One region of the Arthrobacter sp. Soc17.1.1.1 genome, then DNA from elsewhere that is predicted to be linked to it. Evidence: predicted binding sites of a transcription regulator. Region 1 holds the regulator's gene; the other holds the start of a gene.
The links. Region 1 encodes HspR, which represses chaperone genes until heat shock. Its sites were predicted from a motif close to AAGTTGAGTCNNNNNGACTCAACTT; they were not measured.
Positions count from the first base shown of each region.

Region 2: V6S67_RS00210 (Hsp20/alpha crystallin family protein) is a predicted target of HspR. The motif match lies at 2,499-2,523, and genes of this name have one in related genera.

Region 1 is NZ_JBAJII010000001.1:3,243,384-3,258,039, forward strand. Features, by position in the region: gene V6S67_RS14920 (M20 metallopeptidase family protein) at 148-1,374, shown strand; gene V6S67_RS14925 (GAF domain-containing protein) at 1,422-2,255, opposite strand; gene trmB (tRNA (guanosine(46)-N7)-methyltransferase TrmB) at 2,386-3,264, shown strand; gene V6S67_RS14935 (DUF695 domain-containing protein) at 3,367-4,398, shown strand; gene V6S67_RS14940 (EAL domain-containing protein) at 4,456-5,595, opposite strand; gene V6S67_RS14945 (DUF1059 domain-containing protein) at 5,623-5,799, opposite strand; gene V6S67_RS14950 (amidase family protein) at 6,135-7,754, shown strand; gene V6S67_RS14955 (hypothetical protein) at 7,824-8,006, opposite strand; gene V6S67_RS14960 (polysaccharide deacetylase family protein) at 8,144-8,995, opposite strand; gene V6S67_RS14965 (YcaO-like family protein) at 8,995-10,560, opposite strand; gene V6S67_RS14970 (SDR family NAD(P)-dependent oxidoreductase) at 10,624-11,307, opposite strand; gene V6S67_RS14975 (DUF5655 domain-containing protein) at 11,412-11,990, shown strand; gene V6S67_RS14980 (PspA/IM30 family protein) at 11,947-12,648, opposite strand; gene V6S67_RS14985 (hypothetical protein) at 12,700-13,266, opposite strand; gene V6S67_RS14990 (heat shock protein transcriptional repressor HspR) at 13,397-13,825, opposite strand; gene V6S67_RS14995 (DnaJ C-terminal domain-containing protein) at 13,876-14,656, opposite strand, start outside.
Region 2 is NZ_JBAJII010000001.1:40,480-55,135, forward strand. Features, by position in the region: gene pstS (phosphate ABC transporter substrate-binding protein PstS) at 1-655, opposite strand, end outside; gene V6S67_RS00200 (hypothetical protein) at 730-951, opposite strand; gene V6S67_RS00205 (SDR family oxidoreductase) at 1,054-1,851, opposite strand; gene V6S67_RS00210 (Hsp20/alpha crystallin family protein) at 1,969-2,448, opposite strand; tRNA gene V6S67_RS00215 (tRNA-Val) at 2,675-2,748, opposite strand; gene V6S67_RS00220 (DUF2630 family protein) at 2,924-3,175, shown strand; gene V6S67_RS00225 (haloacid dehalogenase type II) at 3,175-3,843, shown strand; gene V6S67_RS00230 (flavodoxin family protein) at 3,937-4,545, shown strand; gene V6S67_RS00235 (ABC transporter permease subunit) at 4,559-5,371, opposite strand; gene V6S67_RS00240 (ABC transporter ATP-binding protein) at 5,361-6,308, opposite strand; gene V6S67_RS00245 (hypothetical protein) at 6,436-6,687, opposite strand; gene ku (non-homologous end joining protein Ku) at 6,687-7,526, opposite strand; gene V6S67_RS00255 (SRPBCC domain-containing protein) at 7,595-8,101, shown strand; gene V6S67_RS00260 (ATP-dependent DNA ligase) at 8,177-10,720, shown strand; gene V6S67_RS00265 (phosphoketolase family protein) at 10,783-13,167, shown strand; gene V6S67_RS00270 (SLC13 family permease) at 13,261-14,625, shown strand.

The sequences.
Region 1 (14,656 bases):
AGGACGGCCCCGGCCCCGCATCGGCGCGGGGCGGGACGCCACGGCGAGCGCCCGAGCGCCCGAGCGGCCACATCCCGCGACCTCGCCATGCCGCGGGTCGTCTGGAAGGCTGGGGGCACACGCACCGCCCCTGCCAGGAGGAGTCCCATGGATCCGTCTCCCGCCGCCCTGCTCGAGGACGCCCGCTCCCTCGCGGGCGAGATCACCGACCTGCGCCACCGCCTGCACCGGGAGCCCGAGCTCGGCCTGCAGTTGCCGCGCACCCAGGAGAAGGTGCTCTCGGCCCTCGAAGGCCTCCCCTACGAGATCACCCTCGGCACGGACACGACGTCCGTCACCGCCGTGCTGCGAGGGGGCGCCGCGGCGGAGGGTGCACCCGTTGTGCTCCTGCGCGGCGACATGGACGCCCTGCCCGTACAGGAGTCCAGCGGCGTCCCCTACGCCTCGGAGGTTGACGGCGTGATGCACGCGTGCGGCCACGACCTGCACACCGCGATGCTGGCGGGCGCCGCGACGCTCCTCGCCGACCGCCGCGCGGCGCTGCCGGGCGACGTCGTGCTCATGTTCCAGCCCGGCGAGGAGGGGTACGACGGCGCCGGCGTCATGATCCGCGAGGGCGTCCTGGAGGCCGCGGGCAGGAGGCCCGACGCGGCCTACGGGCTGCACGTGGTCTCCTCGATGATGCCCACCGGGATGTTCACGAGCCGCGGCGGCCCGCTGATGTCGGCGTCGGACGGGCTGATGATCACCGTGCGGGGCGCCGGAGGGCACGGATCCTCGCCGCACTCCGCCAAGGACCCCGTGACGGTGGCGGCGGAGATCGTCACGCAGCTGCAGGTCCTGATCACGCGGCAGTTCGACATGTTCGACCCCGTGGTGCTGTCCGTCGGGGTGCTGCACGCGGGCACGCAGCGCAACATCATCCCCGGGACCGCCCGGATCGAGGCGACCGTCCGGACGTTCTCGGCGGCGAACCGGGAGCGGATGGCGGAGTCCGCCCCTCGCCTGGTGCGGCACATCGCCGCCGCACACGGACTCGAGGCCGACGTCGAGTACCTCCAGGAGTACCCCGTGACCATCACCGACGCGGCCGAGACGGCGCATGCCGGGGCGCAGGTCGCCGCACTGCTCGGGCCGGACCGGTACGTCACCATGCCTCAGCCCCTGGCCGGCTCCGAGGACTTCTCACGCGTCCTCGAGGCCGTGCCCGGGAGCTTCGTGTTCCTCTCGGCCGTCACGCCCGGCGTCGAGCCGGCGACGGCGCCCTACAACCACTCGCCGAACGCCGTCTTCGACGACGGCGTGCTCGCCGACGGCGCCGCGCTCTACGCACAGCTGGCCATCAGCCGCCTCACCTCGGGCACCGCCGGGTAGGCACCGCCGGTCTCCGCCGCACCGCCGCCCGGGAAGCCGCCGAGGGGTCACCCCGCCCGACGTGGCGCGGAGATCTCCAGCTGCACCAGGGCGGCGAGCGTGCGGAGCTTCGTCTCGTCCTCCTGGGTGAAGCACCGGGGCTCGTCGTCGATGATGCAGAGCGCACCGATGCGGTGGCCGCCGGGCCCGGTGACGGGGTGCCCGGCGTAGAAGCGGATGTGCGGCTCACCGAGCACGTAGGGGTTGTCGCTGAACAGGGGGTCGCGCAAAGTGTCCGGGATCACGAGGGTCCGGTCGAACCGGATGGTCTCGCTGCAGAAGGACAGCTCCCGCGGGACGTCACCGGTGGCCGCGCCATCGGCGGCGAGGGTGATTTGGCGGTTCTCCGCGATCACGGTGAACGCGGCGATCGCCGAACCGAAGTACTCGCGTGCCATACGCGGCAGGCGTTCCACGCTCGCCGGCGTGCGGGACGCCAGGAGATCCGACACGTCGAGCGACATCAGGCGCAGCAGTTCGCGCTCGTCCGGCTCGCGGGCGTCGTCGCCCGGGTCCCGCGGGCTGCGTCCGGCGAGGACATCACCGTCCGAGGGGCTGTGCGCGTAGCCGGCCGCCACGGCGACGGAGGAGTCGCTGTAGGGCGCCCTCGTCCCCGCCGCGGTGCGATCGCTGCCGATCAGGTCGTTGACGGCATGGGACACCAGGTCGCGCTGCAGCTGGGGCAGGCCGTCCGTCCCGAGGAGGTACCGCTCCACCTCGGACACCGAGCACATACCGCCCATCCCCGCGTACACCGCGTGGACGGTGTCCGGACGCAGCCCGCGGGAGGTCACGAGGTCGCCCGTGAGTCCCTGCTGCACATCGGCGTTACTTCCACTCATCAGTCCCCCCTGCACGCGTCATTGCACTCTCTTTACTACCAGACCCCGTCGCGCCCACGCATACGGACGGTCCCGCGGCGGACCAGCGGGTGCAGGGGCTGCCGATGTGCTGCCGGTAGCCTTGGACCTGATGGAGCCACAAGCACAGACCCCCGACCAGCCGCACCGCACACAGCCCGTGTCCTTCGTCCGGCGGGGTTCGCGCCTCCAGGGACGGCGCCGCGAGGCGTGGGACGAACTCGCCGAGGCCTTCCTGATCGGCGTCCCGCGCGTCGAGAATGCCGATACGTCCGTCGCCCCGGGGTTCGTGTTCGATGCCGCCACGGCCTTCGGGCGGGCCGCGCCGCTCGTCGTCGAGGTGGGCTCGGGTCTCGGCGAGGCCATCACGCATGCCGCGGAGCTCGACCCCGGGCGCGACTACCTCGCCCTCGAGGTGTACCGTCCGGGTCTGGCCCAGACGATGCTGCGCATCAGCCAGAAGGACCTGACCAATGTGCGGACCGCGCAGGTCAATGCGGCCGAGGCCTTCGCGGGCATGATCCCGGCGTCCTCCGTGGCCGAGCTGTGGACGTTCTTCCCCGACCCCTGGCACAAGGCCCGGCACCACAAGCGCAGGCTCGTCAAGGAGGACTACGTGGAGCTCGCCGCGCGCGTCCTCGAGCCGGGCGGCATCTTCCGGCTCGCCACCGACTGGTCCAGCTACGCGGTGCAGATGCGCGACGTCCTGGATGCGAGCGGACACTTCGAGAACCAGCACGACGGGGAGCGCACGGGTGCCGAGAGCCCTCTGACCCAGGTGTGGGAGAGCGGCGTGGAGTCCGTGGTGGGCGGCGCGCCGGTGCGCGAGGGCCGCGACCCGGTCAGCACCGGGAACACGGGCGTCAACGAGGGCGTCGACGAGCGGGGCGGGTGGGCGCCGCGGTTCGACGGGCGCACCCTCACGAGTTTCGAGAACAAGGCGATCAAGGCCGGTCGCATGGTCTTCGACCTCACCTACCGCCGCCGCTGAGCCGGGACGCCGCCTCTCCGCCGCAGGCGTCACCGGGGTAGATTCTCTGGGGTCACGGCAACCGGACCATCCCGGACACGCGCATCAGGGGAAGCAGGGACCATGGGACTCTTCAGCCGCCGGGCACGGCTCGGTGCGGCGCGCGGCAGGGACCCCATCGTCGCGTTCTGGCAGTGGTGGGCAGAGGACGGCGAGGAGCTGCTGACCACCGCCACCCGGGCCGGCGACTTCGGTGCCTACGTGGAGGTGATGACCCGCAGGGTGCAGGCGATCGCCCGGGGCCTCGAATGGGAGACCCGGACGGGCACCGACGCCGAGCACGCACTCTGCGTCTCCAGCGGCGGCGACGCCGCGCTGCGTCCGGTGGCCGAGCGCTGGTACCGGGCCTCACCGCCGTCGAGCAGGCGGTGGGAGTTCATCCCCGCCCGCAGCGCCCGCCCGGACATGCTCGACTCGACCATCACCTACCGCGGGAGGACGTTCGACCTCAGCCGCACCCGCGTGCACGCGGCGCTGACGCGCAAGGGCGACGGCTTCATCGTCTCCGTGCACAACCCGGGATTCACGGGCCAGTGGGACGACGAGCACGGCCTGTGCGTGCTGCTGCTCGAGTGGCTGCTCGGCGAGGACGACGTGGAACGCTGGGTGCGCCGCGTGGACTGCATCGTGAACGACGTCGTCGACAGCATCCCGGCGGCGGATCTGCCCGCCCGGGTGGCCGCACTCGCGCAGACCCTGCCCGCTCCCGGCTGGCTCCAGATGCAGGGGACGCTCGGGACCGGCGACCCGATCCTCGTGCGGGTCCTGCGTCCGCTGCGCTGGATCGACCACCCGCGCTTCGACCTCCACACGGCGCTGCGCGTCCCGTTCGACGCCGACGAGCAGGGCCTCCCCCTGCCGGCGGCCCTCGATCCCCTGGACGACCTCGAGGACTCACTGGTACGCGCCCTCGGCCACCGCGGGATGATCGTCGCGGCCGAGACCTCGAAGGGCGTCAGGACGATCCATGTCTACTCGGACTCGGAGGACCAGAACGGCCGGGACGTCCTTGACGCCGCCGCGCGCGAGCGGCGCGGCGTGTCCGTCCGCCACGCGCTCGACCCGGGATGGAGGAAGGTGCAGGACTTCGCGTGAGCAGTCGGGGGCGCCATGGTCCGGGCGCACCCCTCGTCGGACGCCAGCCGTCCTGGCCTACTGTCCGGCAGCGCCGAGGGTGGCGGTGATGAGACGGTCCATGGGGGTGATGCCTGCGTAGCGGCCTGCGTTGTCGATGATCATCAGCGGATCGTACCGCTGCCCTTCGGCACGCGTGAGCGCCCGATGCAGGGCTTCTGCCAGTGGTGTGTCGAGGTTCAGGCGGATACCGGCGCTGACGACTCCGAGGTCGGCGTGCTGGGCGTCCACGATCCACAGGGGGCGTCGGTGATCGTCGATGACGACGACGCGGCGCAGGTTCGGCTGGACGGCGAACAGGTCCGCGGCCGCCCGGGTGCTGGGCGCGCTCGCGCACGTCTCCAGGACGCTACGCATCGTCGCCCCGCCGGTGTCCCGGGACCGTGCAACCATGCGGTGGGCCAGATCCAGATCGAGTTCGGACCATCCGGTGTCCGGGCGTCCCAGTAGATAGCCCTGCACGAGCGGTACTTTCAGGGCGACGAGCACGTCGAGCTCCTCGGCGCGCTCGACCCCCTCGGCGAGGATCCAGGCGTCGATGCGACCGGCGAACACCCCGATCATCTCCACCAGGGCACGTTTCGCGGGGTCCTCGTCGATGTCCCGGACCAGTTCGCGGTCCAGCTTGATCAGGGCCGGCCGCACGGCCAGGAGATGGTTCAACCCCGCATAGCCGGCACCGGCGTCATCGACGGCGATCATCGCTCCGGCGCTGCGCAGGCGGTGCAGGGCCGGCTCGAGTTCGACGTAGGAGTCGATGGGTGTCTGCTCGGTCAGCTCGACGATGATCCCGCCCAGATCGCCTTGCTCCGCCCAAACCGCCTGCACCTCGTCGGTCAGCAGCAGGGCGGGTGAGACATTCACCGTCAGGAAGCAGTTGACGGGCAGCGCCGGACGCCGGGACAGCGCACCGCGCAGAGTGGCAGCCTCGAACGCGGCGGACAGGCCGAGTCTGTGGGCCGCGGAGAACCACGCCTCCGGGTTGGTCTGCTCGTACCCGGGAAATCGGGCCAACGCCTCGTACCCGACGATGCTGCCCCGGGCGGTGTCGATGATCGGCTGGTACGCCGTCGCCGTGCCGTGCCCCTGACCCGCCGCCATGATCATGGAGCGGGTCACCGGCCCGGGCGGTGTGGCGGGAGTCGCCTCAGCTGCCATCTCGTCCCACCCTGGCCACCGGGGGTGTCACCCGACCGGAAGGATGGAGGACCGGACCTGCGCGATGACATCATCCGGCAGGACGTGGAGACCGTGCGCCGATGCAGCATGTGCTGCGACCTGTGTCAGAACCTCATCATCCGAACTGCACACCCATCGGGCGTCGCAGCCGGGCACCACGTCACCGCACGCGAAAGACTTCATCTCGTTCTCCGTTCATGTCCTGCTTCTTCCCTGAAGCAACCGTTCCGAATATACGGACCGCGCTCTCCCTGCAGGACCAGAATCAGCCGGTCTGTCGGAAGACAGAGCTTTTCATGCGCTGATCCTTCGTTGACATCGTCGGCGCGTCCTTGTCCGACCTCCTCTCCTTCGCTACCGGGTGTGCGTTCGACTCCCTGTGGACCGTGAAACCGGCGCGACATCGAATTGGTGCTCATGTGAAACCTGATCCTGTTGTGATGAAGCATCACGCGGAGCGCTCTCACGACCCACCTGATGGTGGCGGGCTTCATCACCTCGTACGAAGGACACCAGGAATGCTGTTTCCCCTTTCGCCGTCACTGTCCCGCACCCGACGCGTCACTTCCGGGCTCACGGCAGGACTCCTCGCGGCTGCCGTCGTCGCCGGTCCCGCGGTCGCTGCACCGAAACCACTCCCACTGGACCTCAGCACCGCCGGTGTCTCCGAAGTCCAGGCGGGCCTTGCCTCCCGCAGCTTCACCTCCGAAGCCCTGGTGCAGGCCTACCTGGAGCGCATCGACGCACTGAGCATCAACGGACCCCACCTGAACTCGGTGCGTGCCATCAACCCCGCTGCGCTGGCCGATGCGAAGGTGCTGGACGCCGAGCGCAAGAAGGGCACGATCCGTGGGCCGCTGCACGGTGTGCCTGTGCTCGTGAAGGACAACATCGACGTCGCCGGCATGCCCACCACTGCCGGTTCAGTTGCGCTCGCAAACTCTTTTCCCGCTGCCGATGCTCCGATGATCACCGAGCTGAAAAAGGCCGGTGCGATCATCATCGGGAAGACGAACCTGACCGAGTTCGCGAACTTCATGACCAACGGGATGCCCGCAGGGTACAGCTCACTCGGCGGCCAGGTACTCAACCCGTATGACGCCAGCCAGACGCCGAGCGGTTCCAGTGCCGGCTCGGGATCGGCCGGGGCAGCAGGGCTTGCGACACTCACCATCGGCACGGAGACCTCCGGATCCATTCTCAGCCCCGCCCGAGCCAATTCGCTGGTGGGCGTGAAGCCGACGGTGGGTATTGCGAGCCGGACCGGGATCATCCCGATCTCCGGCACGCAGGACACCGCGGGCCCCATGACGAAGTCCGTGTACGACGCTGCGGTCCTCCTGGGCGCCATGACCGGTGTCGACCCTGAAGATCCCGCAACGGCGGCGAACCCGAGCGACAACGTGGACTTCACGACGGCCCTCAGTGACAGCGCCCTGGAGGGAGCCCGGCTCGGCTACATCGCGAGCAACACCGACCCTGTGTACACGGCATCGCTCGAGGCGTTGCGTGTGCAGGGTGCGACCTTGGTTCCCGTCACCGTCGGCGGCACCGCGGCGCCGAGCATCCTCACCCTGGAGTTCGAACGGGACCTCAACACCTATCTGGCGCGCCTTCCGGAGAACGCCCCGATGGACACGCTCAGCGACATCATCGCCTACAACAGTGCCAACGCACCGGCGGCGCTGAAGTTCGGGCAGACGCTCCTGACGGACTCGGAAGCAGTCGATCTCGACGATCCGGCACAGCTGGCGCAGTACGAGGCAGCACGTGATACCGGCCTGGCTGAGACCCGGGCCGCTATCGACACCGTGTTGACCGCGAACGACCTCGACGCGATCGTTTCCAACTCGGCAACGACAGGTGTCGGTGCGCGAGCGGGTTACCCCTCCGTGATCGTGCCGTCAGGCTACTCGGAGGCCAATCGGAGGCCGTCGGGAGTCGTGTTCCTCGGGACTGCCTGGAGTGAAGCGGACCTCCTTGGTTTCGCCTATGACTTCGAGCAGGCCACCAAGGCCTGGCAGTCGCCGCAGAACATCAACCCGTCCCTGTTCCGCTGCACATCAGTGGTCTCACCCTCGGAGTGGGACTCCTCCTGCACCACCACGACGACGAAACCAGGCAAGGGCAAGAAATAGGCCGGAAGTTCAGGGTAGAGGCCGCTGCTTCGCCGAGGTGGCGGCCTCTCCATGAAGTGGACATGCGCGTCAGAGACCGGTGACGTCAACGTCCCCGCGATCCGGTCTGCGGTTGAGGTATGCGGTCAGGAACACCACGAGGGTGGCCAGAACGGCTGCGACGATGACGACCCAGGCCGCCGACATACCGGTGAGGCCCTTCAGCGCCGCGAAGAAGAGCGGCCACAGGAACAGCCAGAACAGGGGATTCATCAACCTGCTCCGTAGGCGGGAGCGACGAATGGTGGCCCTACGGTGACGTGAAGCGCTGCTGTCCTGGTACTTGTCGGATGCACTCATGGTCCCTACCCTCGCATCCGCCACGGCCCGGTGCGGTGAGGTCGAGTCGGCTACTGCTGACGATCGCCTGCCTGGATGGTCTCCCAGGACCAGTTGGAGATGAGTCCGGTGACCCCGAGCTCCCGCAGGCGCTGGTTCCCGAGCAGGCGCTCGTCGAAGCGTGCACCCCCGCACCACGCGCCCACGCGGGGAGCACGGCCGGCCATACCGGTGAGCCGGTGCACGACGTCGGTCACCTCTGCGGCCTCCGATGCGGGGGTGATCTCGTCCGCCGTGCGGTGGGTGAGTGTGTGGAAGCCGAGCTCGTGCCGTTGCGCCAGGGCGGTCAGCTCGTCGTCACCCAGCGTCCCGGCGCGGTCGTCCTCCACCTCGAGGGCGATGGGCAGGATCAGGACGGGGAGCGCGAGGCGTTCACAGATCGGGACGACCATCTCCGCGGCGTCCCTGTACCCGTCGAACAGGAGGACCATGATCCGTGGGTGCGGCCCGGCGGGGTCCCCGTCCGGCAGGATGTCCCGCAGCCTCGCGAGCCTGTGCAGGCGCTCGTGGACGGCCCCGCGGTGGTCCTGCTCGACGTCGTGGAAATTCAGGGTCAGGCGCGGGATCGCCGACAGCTCGTCCCGGGACCAGCCGGCGCCGACACTCCCGAGCAGCAGCTCCCCGAGGACGCTCTGCAGGACATAGGCCTCGTAGCTGAACGGCGCGGGCCGCCGGAGCACTTCGGGCAACGGAGCCAGGAGGGCCGGGATCAGCGCGGACGGATCGGCGCCGCCCGCGACGGCGTCATCGTCGAGCAGGACCACCGGCACTCCGCCGGGGCGCTCGCCCTGATCGAGGATGTAGGCCTCGAGCTCGTCGGCCCTGCCGGCGTCGACCGGCCCGCCGGATCCCGCGGGGGCCATCAACGCTCGCCGAGGGCGCGTCGGGCGGCGTGCCGCCCGGGTTCCCGATAGATCGGCAGCAGTCCGGCGGCCACCGCGTCGACGGCATCGCGGTCGAACCAGGCCGGACCGCCGAGCCGTTCCTCGGCGTCGGGCGTCAGGATGACCTCACGCCACCCGGCGCCGTCGGGCCGCCGGCCCACGCGCGCGAGATCGTCCCGGCCGTCCTCGACCAGCCTGCGGACGCCGGCCTCGCCGATCCTGCCGTAGGCCACCGTCTCCACCTCGGTCCCGGGCACCACGACCTTCACCGCGCGGGCCGCACCGTCCCCGTGCACCTCCGGCGGGGTCAGATCGGCCACGAGGATCTCGAGGCCATGCCCGGCGAGGATCACCGACGGGTCCGCCGCCGGGTCGGTCGGCAGGTCGCCGAACCGGACGACCGACCGGCGGGAGAAGATCGTCGCGTCGAGGCGGGCCCGCACCGCCGTGTCCTGCTCCGCGCCGACGCTCAGCCAGGCCACGGTCGCCTCGAGGACGCGTGGCTCCTCGGCGGACGGGTCGACGACCGACAGCGCGTCGTCGAGGTAGTCCTGCGGCGCGACGTCACGGACCGCGGCCAGGGGGCCGTGCATGAACGCCTTGCGGGCCCGGGCGGACGCGAACTCGAGGACCGCCTTCCGGAGCGCAACATCGCGGTCGGGGTGTGCCGCCTCGCCGCAGGCCGTGGCGACGACGAGATCGTCGCCGGGTGCGTGCCCCACCACGTACAGGTTCGGCACCCCGCGGTCCACCGAGGCGATCTTCACGATGACGTCCACCCCGGCGGCGCGCAGGGCATCGAGCGCCTCGCGCGTCTCGCGGTCGCCGTCGTCCGGTCCCAGTTCGACAACGGCGCCGCGGTCGAGGGCTCTGAAGGAGAGGCCGTTGCCGTCGCGCTGGAGGATCTCGAGGACGCCGTGGAGGACGGCCTGCCGCAGGCTCGTCCCCGCGCCCATGCCGTTCGCCACGGGCATCAGGAGGCGCTCCCCCGTGTCGTGGTGGCCCAGCTCCGAGGGGCTGCTCGCCACGAGGTCCACCGGCACGAGCACCGTCTCATCATCGAGTTCGAGGGCCGGTGGGATCGAAGGGTCCGCGCTGCCGGTGCCGTCCCCGGCCGGGACGGCGTGGGCGCGCCGCATCGGCACCCAGGTCAGGGTCATGTCGTCGCGGTAGGCGGAGCCCGCCGGCAGCCCGAGCGTCCTCGGGTCGGCGACCCGCTCCACGCCCAGCCGCGACCGCAGATCCGTGTAGGACCCTGCGGTCCGTCCGAGGCGCTCGAACGCCAGGTGGGAGAAGACGCCCTCGACGGTCTCCCCCAGCGCGCCGACGCGCGCCTGTGCCGCGGAGGGGCCGTAACCGACGCCGCCCATCCCCGCACCCGGGTGCCGGCTCCGCCACCAGGTGGCCCACGTGGGGACACCGGACCGGTCGAGGCCGTCGATGGCGAACTGTGCGCGCAACCCCGGCAGCGCGGCCTCGTATGCCTCCGCGGCGGCCGCGAGCGATCCGGCCGTCGACGGCGAATCGGTGCTCCTGTGCATCATGACCCCCAGTAGAGCACACGCCCCCGGCGGGCGCAGGAGGCTGGAATTCGCCGTCCGCCGGTGCTAGAATGCCGTGGAGGGCAGGTCCCGCTCGCCGTCACGGATAGCGGTGACGATGCGTCCTGCCACGTCCGCCGGGTCCTTGCCCTGCGGCAGCCGCGGCGCCTCCCCGGCGATGGGCCGCGTGGCGAGCCCGGTCTCGGTGTGCGGTGGTCGCGCGTCGAGCACCCGGACGCCCTGCCGGCGCAGTTCCAGTGTCAGCGCCTTCCCGTAGGCGCTCAGCCCCGCCTTGGTGGCCGAGTACGCGGCCATGCCCGCCGTGGGGCTCTCGGCGACGACGGCGCTGATCTGCGCGATGAAGGAGCCCTTTCCGAGCGAGGGGGCGACCGCGCGGATGAGCCGCATGTAGCCGAGGAGGTTGACGAGCACGAGTTCGTCGAGGGTGTCGTCGTCCACCTCGACGGCAGGACCGAAGGCCACGACGCCGGAGGCGAACACCAGGCCGTCGAGGGGGCGCCCATAGACGGCGGCGGCGATGTCCGCCGGTCCCGTGGGCCTGCCGAGATCCGCTGCGGCGTGGGCGACGACGGCGTCGCCCAGTTCCTCCACGAGGCCCGCCAGTTTGTCCCCGGACCGGCCGGACAGGGTCAGCTGGGCGCCCTCCGCCGCGAGCTGCCGCGACAGTTCGGCACCGAGGACCCCTGTGGCGCCGACGACGAGGACATGGGCACCGCTCAGCTCGGTCATGCGCAGAGTGTAGCAACGCCCTCCGACGCCCTCAGGGGGTGCGTCCCCGGACGGTTCCGCACCGCACCGGTCCCGTTCACGCCGGCCCCGTCTACAGTGTGGGCATGGGTGAGATGCAGAGCTGGCAGGCCATGGTCGGGACCAACGCGGCGCGGCTGGTCCGCACCACGGGCCGGACGCCGGCGGACTGGGCCGCGGATGCCCGCGCGGCCGGGATCAGCACCCGCGAGGAGCTGTCCCGCTGGCTGAAGGGCCAGGGGATCACCGGGTACAACCTGATGAGCATCGACTGGGAGGTCTTCGGGCCCCCCGAGTTCTTCCGGCTCTCCGCCGACGAGCTCTACGCCGCCCAGTACGCCGACCGGCCGGCTCTCCGACCGCTCGCCGACAAAATCCTGCTGTGGGCCACGGAGACCCCGGAGGTCACCCTCCAGATGCGCAAGACCTACGTCTCGCTCCAGACGCCGCGCCGGAAGTTCGCCCAGCTCACACCCAGCACCAAGACAGCGGTGGACGTGTTCTTCCGGCTGGCGGTGCCCGACCTGCCCGGCCTCGAACCCGTCCGCACCACGGATCCGTTCGCCTGGCGCATCCGCCTGCGGCACGTGGACGACGTCGACGAGGCCCTCCTGCGCGCGCTCAGCGCTGCACGGGAGGATAGCCTCGGTCATTCCTCCGCTTGAGCTCGTCGAGTTCCTGCTGGGCGGCGGCCTCCGCCTCGAGCTCCTCGAACGCCTGCTGCAGGCGCGGGGAGGACGGATCCGTCCACGACAGTTCCTCTCGCGCCTGCGCCTGCGCTTCGAAGCGCCGCACCTCGAGCTCAGCACTGCGCCGGGCGGCCTCGATCGCCGCCGCCTCGCGGCTCGACGATGCCAGCGCATCATGGACGCCGATCGCAGCCTGCGCCGCGGCCCGGCGCGCCAGCATGGCGTCGTACTCCAGGGCGTTCTGCTGCACGCGCTGCTCGAGCCGTCGTACGTCGTCGTGGAGCCGGCGGGCCTGCTGCTCCGCCTCGCGCAACTGCCGGGTGAGGGTCTCGAGGCGGCGCCGTGCGGTCATCGACTCGCGGATGGCGGCCCGGGCGGCGTCGTCGTCCCCCCGCTGCACCGCGGCGGCCGCTGCGGCCTCGACCCGGTTCACGTAGTCGGCGGCCTCGTTCGCGGCGAGGCCCACGCGGTGGTGGTGCGCTGCGACGTCCGCGGCACCCCGCCGCGCCTGGTCGAGCAGTGTCCGCTGGGCCTGCTGCGCGGCCTGCGCCTGCGCCCGCGGGTCCTCCTTCGACTCGGCCGCGGCGTAACGGTTGGCCTGCACGATGCGCGTGATACGGCGTTTGATCGTCACGGTGGGGACCCCCGGGTCGGTGAGCGGAGTGCGTCTACATGGTCCAACCGGTCACCAGGCCTGCCGGTTCCCGTAGCTGTTCCGCCAGGTGGTCATGGCGGAGATCTCGGTGCGCAGGCGGTTGGTGGCCTGCTCGAGCTGGAGCGTGTCGATGGACCGGGAGGTGTGCAGCAGGCACCGGCGCAGATCCGCCGAGAGCTCGTCGAGCGCCCGGGCCTGCGCGGCGAGGTCGGTGGTCCACTCCTGCTTCAGGGCGCGGTTCGGCTCACGGTCGGCCGCGCGCAGCAGGTTCTCGAGCGAGTCCGCGGCCTGATCGATCTCGGCGGCGGCGCGGGGCAGGTCACCGACGGGGCGTCCCTGGGCAGCGGCCTCGGCGAGCGCGAGGTGGGTGGCGCGGGAGGAACGCCTGAGGTCGCCGATGAGCCGCGCCGGTTCCCGTGTCAGCCTGTCCGGCGCGTAGGCACGGGCGGCCAGCATGCCGCGGTCCCTGGTGCGCTCGATGATGCGCGATCGCCTCACCTTGCGCACCACGAGCCAGCCCGCCACGCCCGTCCCCGCGCCGAGGGCGGCCAGTACGCCGGCCCCGATCGCGAGGGCCTCGACGAACAGCTCAAACATGATGTGCCTCCGGGACGGGTTCCATCCTCCAAGTCTGCCCGCGCTCCCTGACAAATTCCACCGGCACCCGGCGGCGAGGACCTGCGGGGCGCACCTCCGGGGGCGACGGCGGTCGCATGGGCGGCCGTGCCTAGTTCGCGGTGCGCTCGGTGTCGGGGCGCCAGACGACCAGCGCCTGGCTGCGGGGCCGGGGACGCTGGCCGCGGGCCAGCGTGACGACGTCGCCTGCGAGGCCGGCAGCGAACACGCGGCCCGACTCGGCGTGCATCCGGCGGGAGGCCAGTTCGGAGGACAGCTCGGTCACGCGCGCCTGCAGGGCGGCCACCTGGTTCTCGAGCTGCAGGATGCGGCGGATGCCCTCGAGGGACACGCCCTCCTGGGACAGCTTCTGGATCTCGCGCAGCGTGCCGACATCCTTCTGCGAGTAGCGCCTCGCCCGGCCGGGTGCCCGGCTGGGCGTGACGAGACCGAGCCGGTCGTACTGACGCAGTGTCTGCGGGTGCATGTCGGCGAGCTCGGCGGCCACCGAGATGACATAGATGGGCATCGTGTAGTCCATGGCGGGCCTCCTTCCGTCACCGGCTCTCCGGCGGTTGCTCGAGCGTACTGCTACAGGCGCGCCTTCGCGGCGAGCCCGGCGCGTGGGTCGGCGTCCTTCGTGGCATCGCGGAACGCTTCCACAGCGGCTTCGGCCTCCCTGGACAGGTTCTGCGGGACGACGACGTCGACGATCACGAGCAGGTCGCCCGTACCCTTGGACGTCTTCACACCCCTGCCCTTCAGGCGCAGGGTCCGGCCTGATGGTGTTCCGGCCGGGACCTTCATCTTCACCATCTCGCCCGTGAGCGTGGGGACCTCGATCTGGGCGCCGAGCGCCGCCTCGGGGAAGCTGACGGGCACGTGCACGCGGATGTTGTCGCCGTCGCGCTTGAACAGCGGGTGGTCCTTCACCGAGACGGTGACCATCAGGTCTCCCGGACCGGCCTGGCCCGGCTGCCCCTTGCCTTTCACACGGACCTTCTGCCCGTCCCTGATCCCCGCGGGGATGCGCACGTCGATCTGCTCTCCCGAGGGTTCGCGCAGGCCGATGGTGGTGCCGTTGATCGATCCGCCGAAGGAGATGGTGGTGGTGGCCGTCCGGTCGGCGCCCTTCTGCGGACGCGTGGACTGGAAGCCGCCGGGGAACCCGTTGCCGCCCCCACCGCCGCCGAACAGGTCGGCGAACTCAGGGGGCAGGTTGCTGTTCGAGAAGCCGGTGCGCTGGCGTGTCCCCGTACCGGCGCCCTGGCCGAAGAGGTTCCCGAAGATGTCCTCGAAGCCCGCGCTGCCGCCGGCTCCCCCACCGGTGCCGCCGGCCGAGAACCGTGCTCCGCCGCCCATCGCGCGGATG
Region 2 (14,656 bases), 3.2 Mb from region 1:
CGTTCCCGAGGGCGGACGGCCAGGAGCCGTCGGGCTCCTCGGTCCAGATTCCGGGCACCACGGCGTGCAGGTAGTCCGTGAAGTTCTCGGTGGTGCCGGAGTCGTCGGACCGGCTGACCGCCGAGACGGGCAGCGCGGGGAGGTCCACGTCCGGGTTCTGGGCCACGATGGCGGGATCGTCCCACGTCGCGATGTCGCCCCGGAAGATCCTCGCCACGGTGGCGGCGTCGAGCTCCAGTTCCGTGATGCCGGGCAGGTTGAACGCGATGCTGATCGGGGAGATGTAGGCGGGGATGTTGAAGGCGCCGCCCGGCCCGCAGGCCTGTGTGGACTCGGCGAGCTCCTCGTCGCTGAGGTAGGCATCCGAGCCGGCGAAGCCCACGGCCCCGGCGAGCAGCGCACCGCGTCCCGCGCCGGAGCCGTCGGGCGAGTACTGCACCTGCGCGCGCGGGTTGAGGGTGGTGAAGCCCGAGCGCCAGGCGTCCATGGCCGGTCCCTGGGCGGAGGATCCTGAGGCGGTCACGGCGCCCTGCAGGCTCGTGTCCCCGCGCTGCGCCGCCGCTTCCTGCTCCGGGCCCAGCGGGTAGTCGGAGCCGCAGGCCGTGAGACCGAGGACGACGGCGAGGGACAGCGACAGGGGTGCACGGGTTCTCACCCCCGCCACGTTACAGGTGACGAAAAGGTGAACCCAAGATGGACATCAGGTGGACGGGGTGTTCCGTCCGCGGATCAGCCGCGGCGCAGGCGGTAGCCGTCGGCCCGGTGGACGAGCCGGCGGCCACCGCCGTCGTTCAGCTGGATCCACACCACGGACGCGTCGTCGGTCCTCATGTCCAGGACGCCGCGGAGCTGCGCCCCCGCCGCGTGCTGGAGCGTGACGTGCTCGCCGCGCTTGAAGCCCGACCAGTCCTGCAGGTCGGCATCACTGGCCGGGGGGAGGGGGGAGTCCATGGCGGGCCTTTCGCAGGGGTACGGGACTCCCACGCTAGCCACCCCTCCTGAACGCGGCATGAACGTGCGCTGAAGACTGTGGTGTTCCTCACACTTTCCTGATCAGAGGGTGCGCCAGTCCCCGCTCGTGAGGTGCGATCCGGCCTGCGGGCCCATCAGGAGCATGCCGCCGTCGACTACGAACGACGCACCGTTGACGTAGCTGGAGGCGCCGGATGCGAGGAACGCGACGACGTCGGCGATCTCCTCGGGCGCTCCCGGCCGGCCCACGGGGATGCCGGGGCGGTCCATGGTGCGCGGGTCCTGGTCCGCCGACGCGTTCATGGGGGTGTTGATCTCCCCGGGCAGGACAGCATTCGCCGTGATGCCGCGGTCGGCCAGTTCGAGCGCGATGGTGCGGATCAGGCCGCCGAGGCCGTGCTTCGAGGCGTCGTAGGCCGCCGAGCCGACGCGCGGCTGCTCCTGGTGGACGCTGGTGACGGCGATGATGCGCCCGCCCTTGCCGCCGTCGATCATGTGCCGGGCCGCGCGCTGGATGCAGACGAACGCGCCGTCGAGGTTGGCACCCATGGTGCCGCGCCAGGTGTCCCAGTCGGTCTCCATGAACATGGTGCCGCCGTTGACGCCCGCGTTGTTGACGAAGACGTCGAGACCGCCGAGCTCCTGGGCGAGCCGGTCGACGACGTCCCCGCACGCCGGGGCGTCCGTGGTGTCGAGCTGCGCGACGGCGGACCGGACGCCCTTCTCCCGGACGAGGCGCGCGGTCTCCTCGGCGCCGTCCTGGTCCGAGTGCCAGGTGACGCCGACGTCGCAGCCGGCCGCTGCGAGGGCGATGGCCGTGGCGCGGCCGATGCCGGAATCGGAGCCTGTGACGATTGCCTTGCTGGGTGTGAAGTCCATGACCCCATCCTTCGTGTCCGGTGCGTACCCCCGCAAGGGGGTTCACGACGAAGCACCCCCGGGCGGGAAGCCCGGGGGTGCTGGTAGGGGTGCCGGTCGGGGGTACTCGCGGCGGGGTCAGGACTCGACGGCGCCCTGGGTGCCGGAGGCCGAGCCCTGGACGGTGCCGGCCTGGACGGTGCCCGACTGGATCGGGGTCGACGCCTCGCCGCTGACGACCTCGATCCGGCGCGGCCTGGCGCGCTCGCTGACGGGGATCATCACGCTCAGGACGCCGTTCTCGTACCGGGCGGAGATGCCTTCGGTGTCGACGCCCTGGCCCAGGCTGAGCTGGCGGAGGAACGAGCCGCTCTCGCGCTCGCGGGTCAGCCACTTGACGCCCTCGGCGCTGCGGAGGGTGCGCTCCGCACGGATGGTCAGGAGCTGGCCGTCCACGTCGATGTCGACCGATCCGGGGTCGATGCCCGGGAGATCCGCGGCGAGGACGTAGTGGTCCTTCTCGCGGTAGAGGTCCATCGGCATGAGGCGGAGTCCGGGACGGCTCTCGAGGAGGGCGCCGGCAACGCGGTCCAGCTCGCGGAATGGATCGAACTTCATGGCCACTGGAAACAACTCCTTCGCGTATGCCACCGTTAGGTGGGTTCCTGGGGTTGAGCGTCCTTCGCTCAACTACGAAAATATTAGCACTCGGTCCCTGCGAGTGCTAAGCCTCGATGCGTTCGCCCAGAACGAACACCCGGTCCGGTGGGGTCCGGCAACGCAGAAGGCCCGCACCGACGAATCGGTACGGGCCTTCTGTGGTGCTGTCTCCAGCTGATCCTCGTGCCTGCGCGGGGCCTCGATCCCCGGGCCTTCCGCGTGTGAAGCGGATGCTCTACCAGACTGAGCTACACAGGCAATTGGTTCTCCAACAGCTTAGGGCATCCGGGCGCCGCACCAAATTCCCCTGTGGTGCCCCCGGCTCCCGGCACGTCGGTGATCGTGCTGGTCAACCGCCCGCGGCCTCAGTAGCCTGAAGGAAAGCCTGCTGATCATCCGGCACGCCGGGACGGCGACGACGAAGGGACGCACCATGGACAACCAGGACATCCTCCAGCGCATCCAGGCACTCGTGCAGGAGGAACACGAGCTCCGCGAGCAGCCTCAGGACGCCGGTGCCGCCGAGGCGCACCAGGACCACGCCGCACGCCTGAGGAAGGTGGAGGAGGACCTCGACCAGTGCTGGGACCTGCTCCGCCAGCGGCGGGCGAAGGCCGACGCCGGCGAGGACCCGAGCGACGCCGATGCCCGTCCCATCAGCCAGGTGGAGGGGTACCGCCAGTAATGGTGTTGCCGGTGGTGCTGTTCGACGTCAACGGCACCCTGTCGGACATGGAACCCCTGTCCCGGCAGTTCGAGGAGATCGGTGCGCCTCCGCAGCTGGCCGCGCTCTGGTTCACCTCGGTGCTCCGGGATGGTTTCGCGCTCACCGCAACCGGGCAGAATCCTGCCTTCAAAGAGGTCGCCGAGGGGTCGTTGCGAGCGGTCCTCGCGGACGGGATCCTCGACCGGGACCTCGACGACGCCGTCGCCCACATCATGTCGGCGCTTCAGGGGCTCGCGGTGCACCAGGACGTGGTGGAGGGTATTCGTGCCCTGGCGTCCGACGGCTTCGGTGTCGCAGTGCTGACGAACGGCGCGATGGCGACGGCCGAGGCACTCCTGGACCGGGCAGGTGTCCGGGACCAGGTCTCCGCCGTCCTGTCGGTCGAGGACGCGCCGCGCTGGAAGCCTGCGCCCGAGTCCTACGCCTATGCCCTCGGTGCCCTGCAGCGGGAGGCGGGCGACGTCGTGCTCGTCGCCGTCCACCCCTGGGACATCGAGGGTGCCGCGCGTGCCGGGCTCCGGACCGCCTGGCTCAACCGCGACGGCTCGCCCTATCCTTCCGCGATGTCGGCACCCGATCATGAGGTGTCCGCGATCACCGACCTGCCGGGAGTCCTGCAGGTGTGAGGTCCGCCGGTCACCAATGCACGGTGGCCGTCGCCGAATCCCCCACGACCGGTCCGCACCCTGCGGCCGTAGTTCCCACCAGGAGGAGTACCCATGCAGGACCTGACCGCGTTCGCTCTCATCTGCAGCCTCACGCCGTCCCCAGCACCGTCCAGTTCCGACCTGATGGCCCGGCACATCCTCGACGGGTTCGCCGAACGGGGCATCGCCACCTCCAGCGCACGCGTGGTGGACCACGATGTGGCGCCCGGGGTGCAGAAGGACATGGGCAACGGGGACGAGTGGCCGGTCCTCCGCGAGAAGATCCTTGCCGCCGACATCCTCGTCCTGTCCACCCCGATCTGGGTGGGCCACCCCTCCAGCCTCGCGCAGCGGGTGATGGAACGGCTCGACGCCGATATCGCCGAGACGGACGAGGAGGGGCGCCCCGTCATGGCCGGCAAGGTCGCCGTCGTGGCCGTGGTGGGTAACGAGGACGGTGCCCACAAGACGGTCGCCGACATGATGCAGGGACTGAACGACATCGGCTTCTCCCTGCCGTCGCAGGGCTCCACCTACTGGGTGGGCGAGGCCATGCAGGCGGTCGACTTCAAGGACCTCGCCGAAGTGCCTGAGGTGGTGGCCACGACGACGGCGGGCGTCGTCCGGAACGCCGAGCACCTGGCGAAGTTGCTGCGTCGGGAGAACTTCCCGCTGGAGTGACGTACGGGCCCTGCTAGCGGCCGATGTCGCGACGTGACAGCCCGACGACGCCGGCCAGCACCAGGACCCCGCACAGGCCGAGGAGGAGGGCCATCCCGCCGCCTGCGCCGTTCCCGAGGCCGTTGGTGAGCGGCGCCGGGGAGAAGGCCCAGTCATAGGGTGAGAGGTTCTTCATCCATCGCGCGGCCTCCGCCTGGTTGCCGAGCGCGTTGAAGGCGTAGCCGAGGACGGCCACGGCGGCGCCCGCCGCGACCGACGCCGTGCGGGAGCCGGTCAGCGCTCCGGCGGTGACCGCCGCCAGCCCGCTCAGCAGGGTCAGCAGGTACAGGGCGAGCGTCCCGGCGACGGCATGGCCGGCCGGGATCCCGAGCTCCGCGGGGTCATCGAGCGCGAGGATGGCCACGAGCAGCACCGCGCACACGACGGCGAGCCGCAGGCCCAGTGCGAGGGCCGCCTCGAGTGCGACCTGCGCACGGGTGACACCGTGGGCGAGGGTGAGTTCGAGGGCGCCGCTCTCCTCCTCGCCGCCGATCGCCGCCGCCCCCCAGCCCACCGCGGCGATGGTCAGCAGGACGAAGCCGATCAGCCCCAGGAGGGTGGCCTGCGCGTAGCCCGCGCCGGTGGTGATCAGGTCGAAGCCGAGGGTGGAGACGAGTTCCGGCGGCAGGGACGAGATCATGGACTCGAGCTGCCCCGAGGCGCCCATGGACGGATAGATCGGCAGGTAGAGCAGGCTCGCCGCCACCACCCCCGCGGACCAGCCGGCCAGCCCGACGCGGGAGCGCTGGAGGGTGTGGCGCACGAGGGGGAGGGTGTCAGTGGCCATGGTGCGCTCCGGCCGGCACCGGGCCGGGCCGCCCGTACAGGCCGAGCACGGCCTGTTCGAGGTCCGGTTCCTCGATCACGATATCCTGCAGCGCGAGTCCGGCCACGAGCGGGATGAGGGCGGCCGGCGATCCCGACAGGCGGCCCTCCACGACCACGCGTCCGCCGGGAGCAGCGGGTGCGCCCATCGAGAGGATCTCGAGACCGGCGAGGTCCAGCGCCCGGGTCTGCGCCTCGGTCAGGGTGTGGTCCAGCTCGATCCGCACCGAGCGGGGGGCCTCGTCCCGCAGGTCCGCGACCCGGGCGGAGCGGACGAGGCGTCCCTCGCGGAGGACGGCCACGTGGTCGGCGCCGTGCTGTATCTCGGAGATCACGTGGGAGGACAGGAAGACGGCCTGGCCGAGGCCCTTCGCCTCGCGGACGAGGGCGAGGAACTCGCGCTGCACGAGGGGATCGAGGCCCGAGGTCGGCTCGTCGAGGACCAGCAGCTCGGGCCGGTGCATGAGCGCCTGGACCAGGCCCAGCTTCTGCTTGTTGCCCCTGGACAGGGTGCCCACACGCCGTGACGGGTCGAGTCCGAGGCGTTCGACCAGTTCGCTCCGGAAGCGCCCGTCGACGGGTCCGGAGATGCGCCCGAAGTGCTCGAGCAGGTCGGTCCCCGTGATGCGGCTGTCCAGTCGCAGCTCCCCCGGGAGGTACCCGATGCGGCGGCGGAGGCCCGGCCCGGCGCGCCGGGGATCCTCGCCGAGGACCGTCGCCGAGCCTCCGCCCGGCCGGATGAGCCCGAGGATGAGGCGCATGGTGGTGGTCTTGCCGGCACCGTTGGGCCCGATCACCCCCACCACGCTGCCGGGCTGCACGGTGAGCGACACGGCGTCCAGCGCTGTGCGCGTCCCGTAGTGCTTGGTCAGGTCCCGTAGCTCCAGTGCATGCTGCATGGTTCCTCCGACGGACGGATGATACCGGCGGCCGGGACATCGGGACCCTCGACGGTGGCGATGGAGCCGTCGAGGAGCATGCTAGACCCGCGGTGGGGACTGGACAAGGGCGCTGCCGCCCGTCGTGTCAGCGGGCCTTCCGCAGCAGCCAGGAGAGGGTCAGCGCACCGGAACTGCGCCGGAACCCGCTCTGCCCGGAGACCACCTCGAGCGCGGCCCAGACGGCCAGGCAGATCGAGCTGGCGAGGCGGAGGCGCTCGCGGTTCCGCTCCTCCAGTGCCATGAAGGACGCCGCACCGAGCAGGGCCCAGCCGAGGATCGGCGCGTTCGGCTTCTGGGCGATGGTCTGCCGGCCGAGGCTGTCTGTGAAGAAACCCATCACGCGCCCTTCTGCTTGGAGGTGCCGGCCGCCTTCTTGGCTCCGGCCTTCTTCTCGCGGTTCTTCTCGACGCTGCGGCGCAGGGCCTCCATGAGGTCGAGCACGTTGTCGCCGTCGTCGTCGTCCTTCACCGCACCGAAGGTCTCCTCGGTGTCGATCGTGTCGCCCTTCTCGATCTTCGCGTCGATCAGCGTGCGCAGCTGGACCTGGTAGTCGTCGGTGAAGTTCTCGGGGTCGAAGTCGGTGGAGAAGGAGTCGACCAGCGCCGCGGACATCTGCTTCTCCTTGGCGGAGATGCGCACCTTCTCCTCGAGGGCCGGGAAGGATGCCTCCCGCACCTCGTCGTCCCACAGCAGCGTCTGGAGCATGAGCACGTCCCCGCGGACACGCAGCGCCGCCAGGCGGCTCTTCTGCCGGAGGGAGAACTGCACGATCGCGGTGCGATCCGTCTCCTGGAGCGTGCGCCGCAGCAGGACGTAGGCCTTCGTCGAGGTGCTGTCGGGCTCGAGGTAGTACGCGCGGTCGAACATGACCGGATCGATCTGGTCGCTCGGCACGAACTCCACCACCTCGATCTCCCGGCTCCTCTCGACCGGCAGGGACGAGAGGTCCTCGTCGGTCAGCACCACCGTGTGCTCGCCGTCGTCGTACGCCTTGTCGATGTGTTTGAAGTCGACCACCTCGCCGCAGATCTCGCAGCGGCGCTGGTAGCGGATGCGGCCGCCGTCCTCGTCGTGGACCTGGTGGAGGGGGATGTCGTGGTCCTCGGTGGCGCTGTAGACCTTGACGGGCACGTTGACCAGCCCGAACGCGACCGCTCCCTTCCAGATGGCTCTCATGGGTCAAGTCAACACCAAGCAGGCTTAGTGGGCCAGAGGGTGCCACCCGCCCGCCCTAGACTTGGGAGGTGACCTCCGAGACCGTAGAGCCCATCGTCAGCAAGACCACCAGCGACGACGGCGCCACCGTGCTGCGCCTGGAATTCCAGTTCGCATTCCCGCCGACCGTGCTGTGGAAGCACCTGACGGAGGCCGAGAAGCTGAAGTACTGGTTCCCCTGCGAGATGGAGTTCGAGCCGCGCGCAGGGGAGGAGATCCTGTTCCGGTACGCCGACCAGAAGCCCCTGCGCGGCGAGGTGCTGGAGGCCGAGCGGCCCACGGTGCTCGCCTACACGTGGGAGCGGGACAGCCTCCGCTGGGAACTCGCCCGGACCGCCGACAACGGCGCGCAGCTCGTGCTGCTCCTGACCCCGGGCAGCCCGCGGCACTCGGCCACCATGGCCGCCGGCTGGCACCTCACCATCGCCGGGCTCGACGACTTCCTGAACAAGCGCAGCCTCGGGCAGGACCCGGCGCTGTGGGACGTCTACGTGGCCCGGTACCGCGAGCAGTTCGAGGACCCGGACCAGGGCTAGGGGCCCGGCGGGCGCCGTCGGGTGCCCGCCGATTGGTACTGGACCGCCCCCGGGCCCGCGGTCGAGACTGGGGGCATGGCTCCTCCGCGCACGGCCCGGCAGCAGACCGTCACCGTGGACGGACGCACGCTGCGTCTCTCCAATCTCGACAAGGTGCTCTACCCGGTCACGGGTACCACCAAGGCGGACGTTCTCGCCTACTACGCCGCCGTCGCGCCGCATCTCATCCGGCACGCGCAGCACCGGCCCGTCACCCGGAAGCGCTGGGTCCACGGCGTCGGGACCCCCGAGGCGCCCGGCGAGATGTTCTTCCAGAAGAACATCGACGACAACGCTCCCGCCTGGGTGCCGCGCCGCGCGATCCAGCACAAGGACCACACGAACGTCTACCCCCTGGTGGAGGACCTCGCAACACTCACCTGGCTGGGGCAGATCGCCGCGCTCGAGGTCCACGTGCCGCAGTGGCGTTTCACCGCGGACGGCGGCCGGGGCAACCCTGACCGCCTCGTCCTGGACCTCGACCCCGGGACGGATGCGGGCCTGGCAGAATGCGCGGCCGTGGCGCGGCTCGCGCGGCCGATCCTGCAGGGCATGGGCCTCGAGCCGTTCCCCGTGACCAGCGGGGCCAAAGGGATCCACCTCTACTGCGCCCTGGACGGCCGGCAGACCTCGGAGCAGGTGTCCGCCGTCGCGCGTGAACTCGCCCGGGCCCTCGAGGCCGACCATCCCGACCTCGCCGTCAGCGACATGAAGAAGGCGCTGCGTCCCGGCCGGGTGCTCGTCGACTGGAGCCAGAACAACGCGAACAAGACCACCGTGAGCCCCTACTCGCTCCGCGGGCGCTTCGAGCCCACCGTCGCCGCTCCACGGGCGTGGGAGGAGCTCGACGGCGAGGACCTGCGGCAACTGGACCACGCGGAGGTGGTGCAGCGCCTCCAGGAGTCCGGCGACCTCCTCGCCCCGGCGACCCCGCCCCCTCCACCCCCCACGACGGACGGCGGGCAGGTTCCCGGAGGCGCCGCAGCTGCGCCGTCGGACCGCCTGTCCACCTACCGCGCCATGCGGGACGCCGCGAAGACGCCCGAGCCCGTCCCCGATGCGGTGGGCCCTGCAGGAGGCACCAGCTTCGTGATCCAGGAGCACCACGCACGCCGCCTCCACTACGACTTCCGCCTGGAGCACGATGGCGTCCTCGTCTCGTGGGCCCTTCCGAAGGGACCGCCGCTGACGCCGAGCAGGAACCACCTGGCCGTCCAGACGGAGGACCATCCGCTGGACTACGGCTCGTTCGAAGGAACTATTCCTGACGGGGAATACGGTGCCGGCGAGGTGACCATCTGGGATGCCGGGACGTACGAGCTGGAGAAGTGGCGCGAGGGCAAGGAGGTCATCTGCACGCTCCATGGGCGGGCGGACGGCGGCCTGGCCAGGGGTGGGACGGCGATCCGCCGCTACGCGCTCATCAACACGGGCGGCGGATCGAACGGCAAGAGCAACTGGCTGATCCACCTCATGAAGGACCAGCCCGCGGAGGCGCAGCAGAACGGGGGCGACACCGGGGACACCGGGGACACCGGTGCGCCGGCGTCCCCGGCCACGGGAGCCCGCGAGACACGGAGGACGCAGCAGGCGCCGGTTCCCGCCCGGCCCGGACCGGTGGTCCTGCGGCCCATGATGGCCACCCTCGGTTCCGAGGAGGCCATCCCCGACCCCGACGCCTGGTCCTACGAGATGAAGTGGGACGGGGTGCGCTGCATCGCCGTGGTCAGGGACGGTGCGGTGACCCTGACCAGCCGCAACGGCATCGACACCACGCCCGTCTACCCGGAGCTGCAGGACCTCGGGGACCTCGTCCATGCCGGGAGCGCCGTGCTCGACGGCGAGATCGTAGCCCTCGACCGCCGCGGCCGCCCGGACTTCGGCCTGCTCCAGACGCGGATGAAGCTCACGCACCGGGCCGAGATCGACGCCGCCCGCGAGGTGACGCCCGTGCGCCTCATGCTCTTCGACCTGCTCGAGCTCGACGGCACCGACCTGACCGGGCTGGAGTACCGCCAGCGGCGCGAGCTGCTCGAGAGGGCCGTGGATCCCGCGGAGGACGGTCACGTGCAGGTGCCCCCGGCCCTCGATGCGACCCTCCGGGAAGCCGTCGAGGCGAGCCGGCAGCTGGGGCTGGAGGGGATCATGGCCAAGCGCGTCACGAGCGACTACCAACCCGGCGCGCGCTCGTCGTCGTGGGTGAAGATCAAGCACCTGCGCACGCAGGAGGTCGTGGTGGTGGGCTGGCGGCCGGGCAAAGGGACCCGCGCCTCGAAGGTGGGGTCGCTGCTCGTGGCCGTGCCCGACGGCGTGGACCTGCGCTATGTGGGCCGCGTGGGCTCCGGCCTGACGGAGCGGGATCTCGCGGAGGTCGGCGCCCGCCTGAAGAAGCTGGGCCGGAAGACCGCGCCACTCGCCGACGTGCCCGGGATCGACGCGTCGGACGCGCACTGGGTCCGGCCCGCCCTCGTGGGCGAGGTCCAGTACAGCGAACACACCGGTACAGGCCGCCTGCGGCATCCCGTCTGGCGGGGCTGGCGGCCGGACAAGACGCCGTCCGACGTCGTCGTCGAACTCTGACTCCGCACGCACGATCCGCACGCACTCGGAAGCATCACCTGAATATTACCTAGGAGGCATACATGAGCGGTCTCGATGTCCAGGGCCTGGACGCGTGGTGGCGGGCAGCCAACTACGTCTCCGTCGGCCAGATCTACCTGCGGGACAACGCGCTGCTGACGCGCCCGCTCGCCGGTGAGGACGTGAAGGCGCGGCTGCTCGGGCACTGGGGCACCACGCCCGGGCTGAACTTCGTCTACACCCACCTGAACCGCGTGATCGCCGAGCGCGCGCAGGAGATGCTGTTCATCGCGGGTCCCGGCCACGGCGGACCCGCGGTGGTGGCCAACGCCTGGCTCGAAGGGACGTACTCCGAGGTCTACAGCAGCATCGGCACGGACGGTGCAGGGCTCAACGCCCTGTTCCGGCAGTTCAGCTACCCCGGCGGCATCCCGTCGCATGCCGCTCCCGAATCCCCCGGGTCCATCCACGAGGGCGGTGAACTGGGATACGCGCTCATGCACGCCTACGGGGCCGTCTTCGACAACCCCGACCTCGTCGCGGTCGCGGTGGTGGGCGACGGCGAGGCGGAGACCGGACCGCTGGCCACGAGCTGGCACTCGCACAGCTTCGTGAACCCGGCGGTCGACGGCGCCGTACTGCCCATCCTGCACCTCAACGGCTACAAGATCGCCAACCCGACCGTCCTGGCCCGCATGCCCGAGGAGCAGCTCCGACAGCTGATGTACGGATACGGGTACGAGCCGCACTTCGTCACGGTGACCGACCCGTCCGCCACGGAGGCCGCGCACCGGGACTTCGCCGCCGTCCTCGACGCCTGCATCGACGACATCCACGCCATCCAGGACACGGCCCGCACCTCCCCGGCCGGGACCGATGCGGGCGCGGCCCGGTGGCCCATGATCGTGCTGCGGTCGCCGAAGGGCTGGACCGGCCCGGCAGTGGTCGACGGGAATCCCGTGGAGGGGACCTGGCGCTCCCACCAGGTGCCGCTCACGGAGATCCACAGCAACGAGGAGCACCTGCACCAGCTCGAGGACTGGATGCGGTCCTACGATCCGGGGTCGCTCTTCACGGAGGCCGGGGAACTGCGACCCGAGATCGCCGCGCTCGCCCCGGACGGCGACCTGCGGATGAGCGCCACGCCCTACGCCAACGGTGGCCGGCTCCTCCGCGACCTCGTGCTGCCCTCCTACGCCGACCACGCCGTGGAGGTGTCGCATCCGGGCACGGAGAAGGTGAGCCCGATGATCACCGTGGGCGGCTACCTCCGCGACGTCATCGAGCGCAACCCGCACAACTTCCGCCTGTTCGGTCCGGACGAGACGGCGTCGAACCGCCTCTCGGCCGTGTACGAGGTGACGGACAAGGTCTGGCAGCCGCGCCTCGAGGACGTCGACGAGCACCTCGCGCGGGCCGGCCGGGTCATGGAGGTGCTGAGCGAACACCTGTGCCAGGGATGGCTCGAGGGCTACCTGCTGACGGGACGCCATGGGGTGTTCAACTGCTACGAGGCGTTCGTGCACATCGTCGACTCGATGTTCAACCAGTTCGCGAAGTGGCTGAAGGTGCACCGCACCCTGCCGTGGCGGCAGCCCATCGCCTCGTTCAACTACATGCTCTCCAGCCACGTCTGGCAGCAGGACCACAACGGCTTCTCCCACCAGGACCCCGGCTTCATCGACCACGTGATGAACAAGAAGGCGGACATCATCCGCGTCTACCTGCCGCCGGACGCGAACACGATGCTCGCGGTGACCCGGCACTGCATGACGACCCGGGACACCGTCAACGTGATCGTCACGGGCAAGCAGCCGACCCCGACCTGGCTCGGCCCCGAGGAGGCGCTGCTGCACGTCACCCGCGGCATCGGCATCCTCGACTTCGCCGGTTCCGAGGAGTCCGGCGTGGAGCCCGACGTCGTCCTGGGCTGCGCGGGTGACGTGCCCACACTCGAGGCCGTGGCCGCCGCGGGACTGCTGAAGGCGGCCATCCCCGGGCTGAAGATCCGCGTGGTCAACGTCGTGGACCTCATGCGCCTGCAGGACAGCTCCGAGCACCCGCACGGACTGTCCACCCGGGACTTCGACACGCTGTTCACGACGTCGAAGCCCGTGGTCTTCGCGTACCACGGCTATCCGTGGCTCATCCACCGGCTGACCTACCGGCGCACCAACCACGCGAACCTGCACGTGCGCGGGTACAAGGAGGAAGGGACCACCACCACGCCGTTCGACATGGCGATGCTGAACCAGATCGACCGGTTCCAGCTGGCCATGGACGTGATCGACCGCGTGCCGGCCCTCGGCGCCACCCAGGCCCGGTTCCGGCAGGACCTCCAGGACCAGCGGCAGCGCGCCTGGCAGTACACGCGCGACGCCGGGAAGGACCTCGGGTCCATCACGGGATGGACCCTCGACGAGTCCTCACCCGACGACGCCACGTAACCCCGTGACGGCCCGGCGGGGGACCGGCCGCCGTCGTGTAGCGTGCAACAGACCCCACCTGACCACCTGCTCATCGCCCGCCGGAGGATAACGATGTCCGCTCCACTGCTCTCGATCATCATCCTCGCGGCGATGTTCCTGATCGCCACGCTCCTGCCCATCAACATGGGAGCCCTCGCCTTCGTGGGGGCCTTCCTGCTCGGCGCCGTCGTCCTCGGGATGGACACCGACGACATCATCGCCGAATTCCCCGGCGGGCTGTTCCTCACGCTCGTGGGGGTGACCTACCTGTTCGCCATCGCGCAGAACAACGGCACCATCGACCTCCTCGTGCAGGGCGCGGTGAAGCTCGTCCGCAACCGCGTGGCCCTCATCCCGTGGGTCATGTTCCTCATCACGGCCGTCATCACCGCCGTCGGTGCGCTCGGCCCGGCAGCGGTGGCGATCATGGCGCCCGTGGCGCTCGGCTTCGCGGCCCGCCACAGGATCTCCCCGCTGCTCATGGGCATGATGGTGGTCCACGGCGCGCAGGCCGGCGGCTTCTCGCCCATCGCCGTGTACGGCGTGATCGTCAACGACATCGTCGGCGAATCGGGCTTCGAGTCGAGCCCGCTGGCCGTCTTCCTCGCCAGCTTCATCTTCAACCTGCTGATCGCCGTCGTCCTGTTCGTCGTCCTCGGCGGACGCAAGCTCATGTCCTCCCGGATGGGCGAGTTCATCGAGGAGGCCGCCGAGGCCCGCCTCAACGCGAGCCCCGGCATGCGCCGCGCGGACGTCGCCTACAAGGGCACCGGCAGCGGGACGTACGGACCCCGCGACCCCGCGGGCGACGGCGTGGTGGCCACGAAATCACGCGAGGACCGCATCTCGCAGCCCGCCACCATCCTCGGCCTGATCGCGCTCGCCGTGATCGCCCTCGGGTTCAAGGTCGACGTCGGATTCGTCGCCATCACGATCGCCGTGATCCTCGCGCTCATCTCCCCGAAGGCCCAGAGCGGTGCGGTCAACAAGATCGCCTGGTCCACCGTCCTGCTCATCTGCGGCATGCTGACCTTCGTCGGGGTGCTGCAGGCCGCGGGAACCATCGAGTACGTGTCCGACGGCGTCGCGAACCTCGGCATGCCGCTGCTCGCCGCGCTGCTCATCTGCTACATCGGCGCCGTCGTCTCGGCCTTCGCCTCCTCGACCGCCATCCTCGCCGCCCTCATCCCGCTGGCCATCCCGTTCCTCGAGACCGGGGCCGTGGGAGCCGTCGGCGTGGTGTGCGCCCTGGCGGTGTCCGCGACGATCGTGGACGTCTCGCCGTTCTCCACGAACGGCGCCCTCGTGCTCGCCAACGCACCCGAGGGTACCGACAAGGACCGCTTCTACCGGCAGATCCTCGGGTACGGAGCCATCGTCGTCGTGGCTGGGCCGCTCATCGCATGGCTCGTCCTCGTGGTGCCCGGCTGGCTCTGAGCCCCCGGCCCCACCCCGCAAGCCCCCCCCG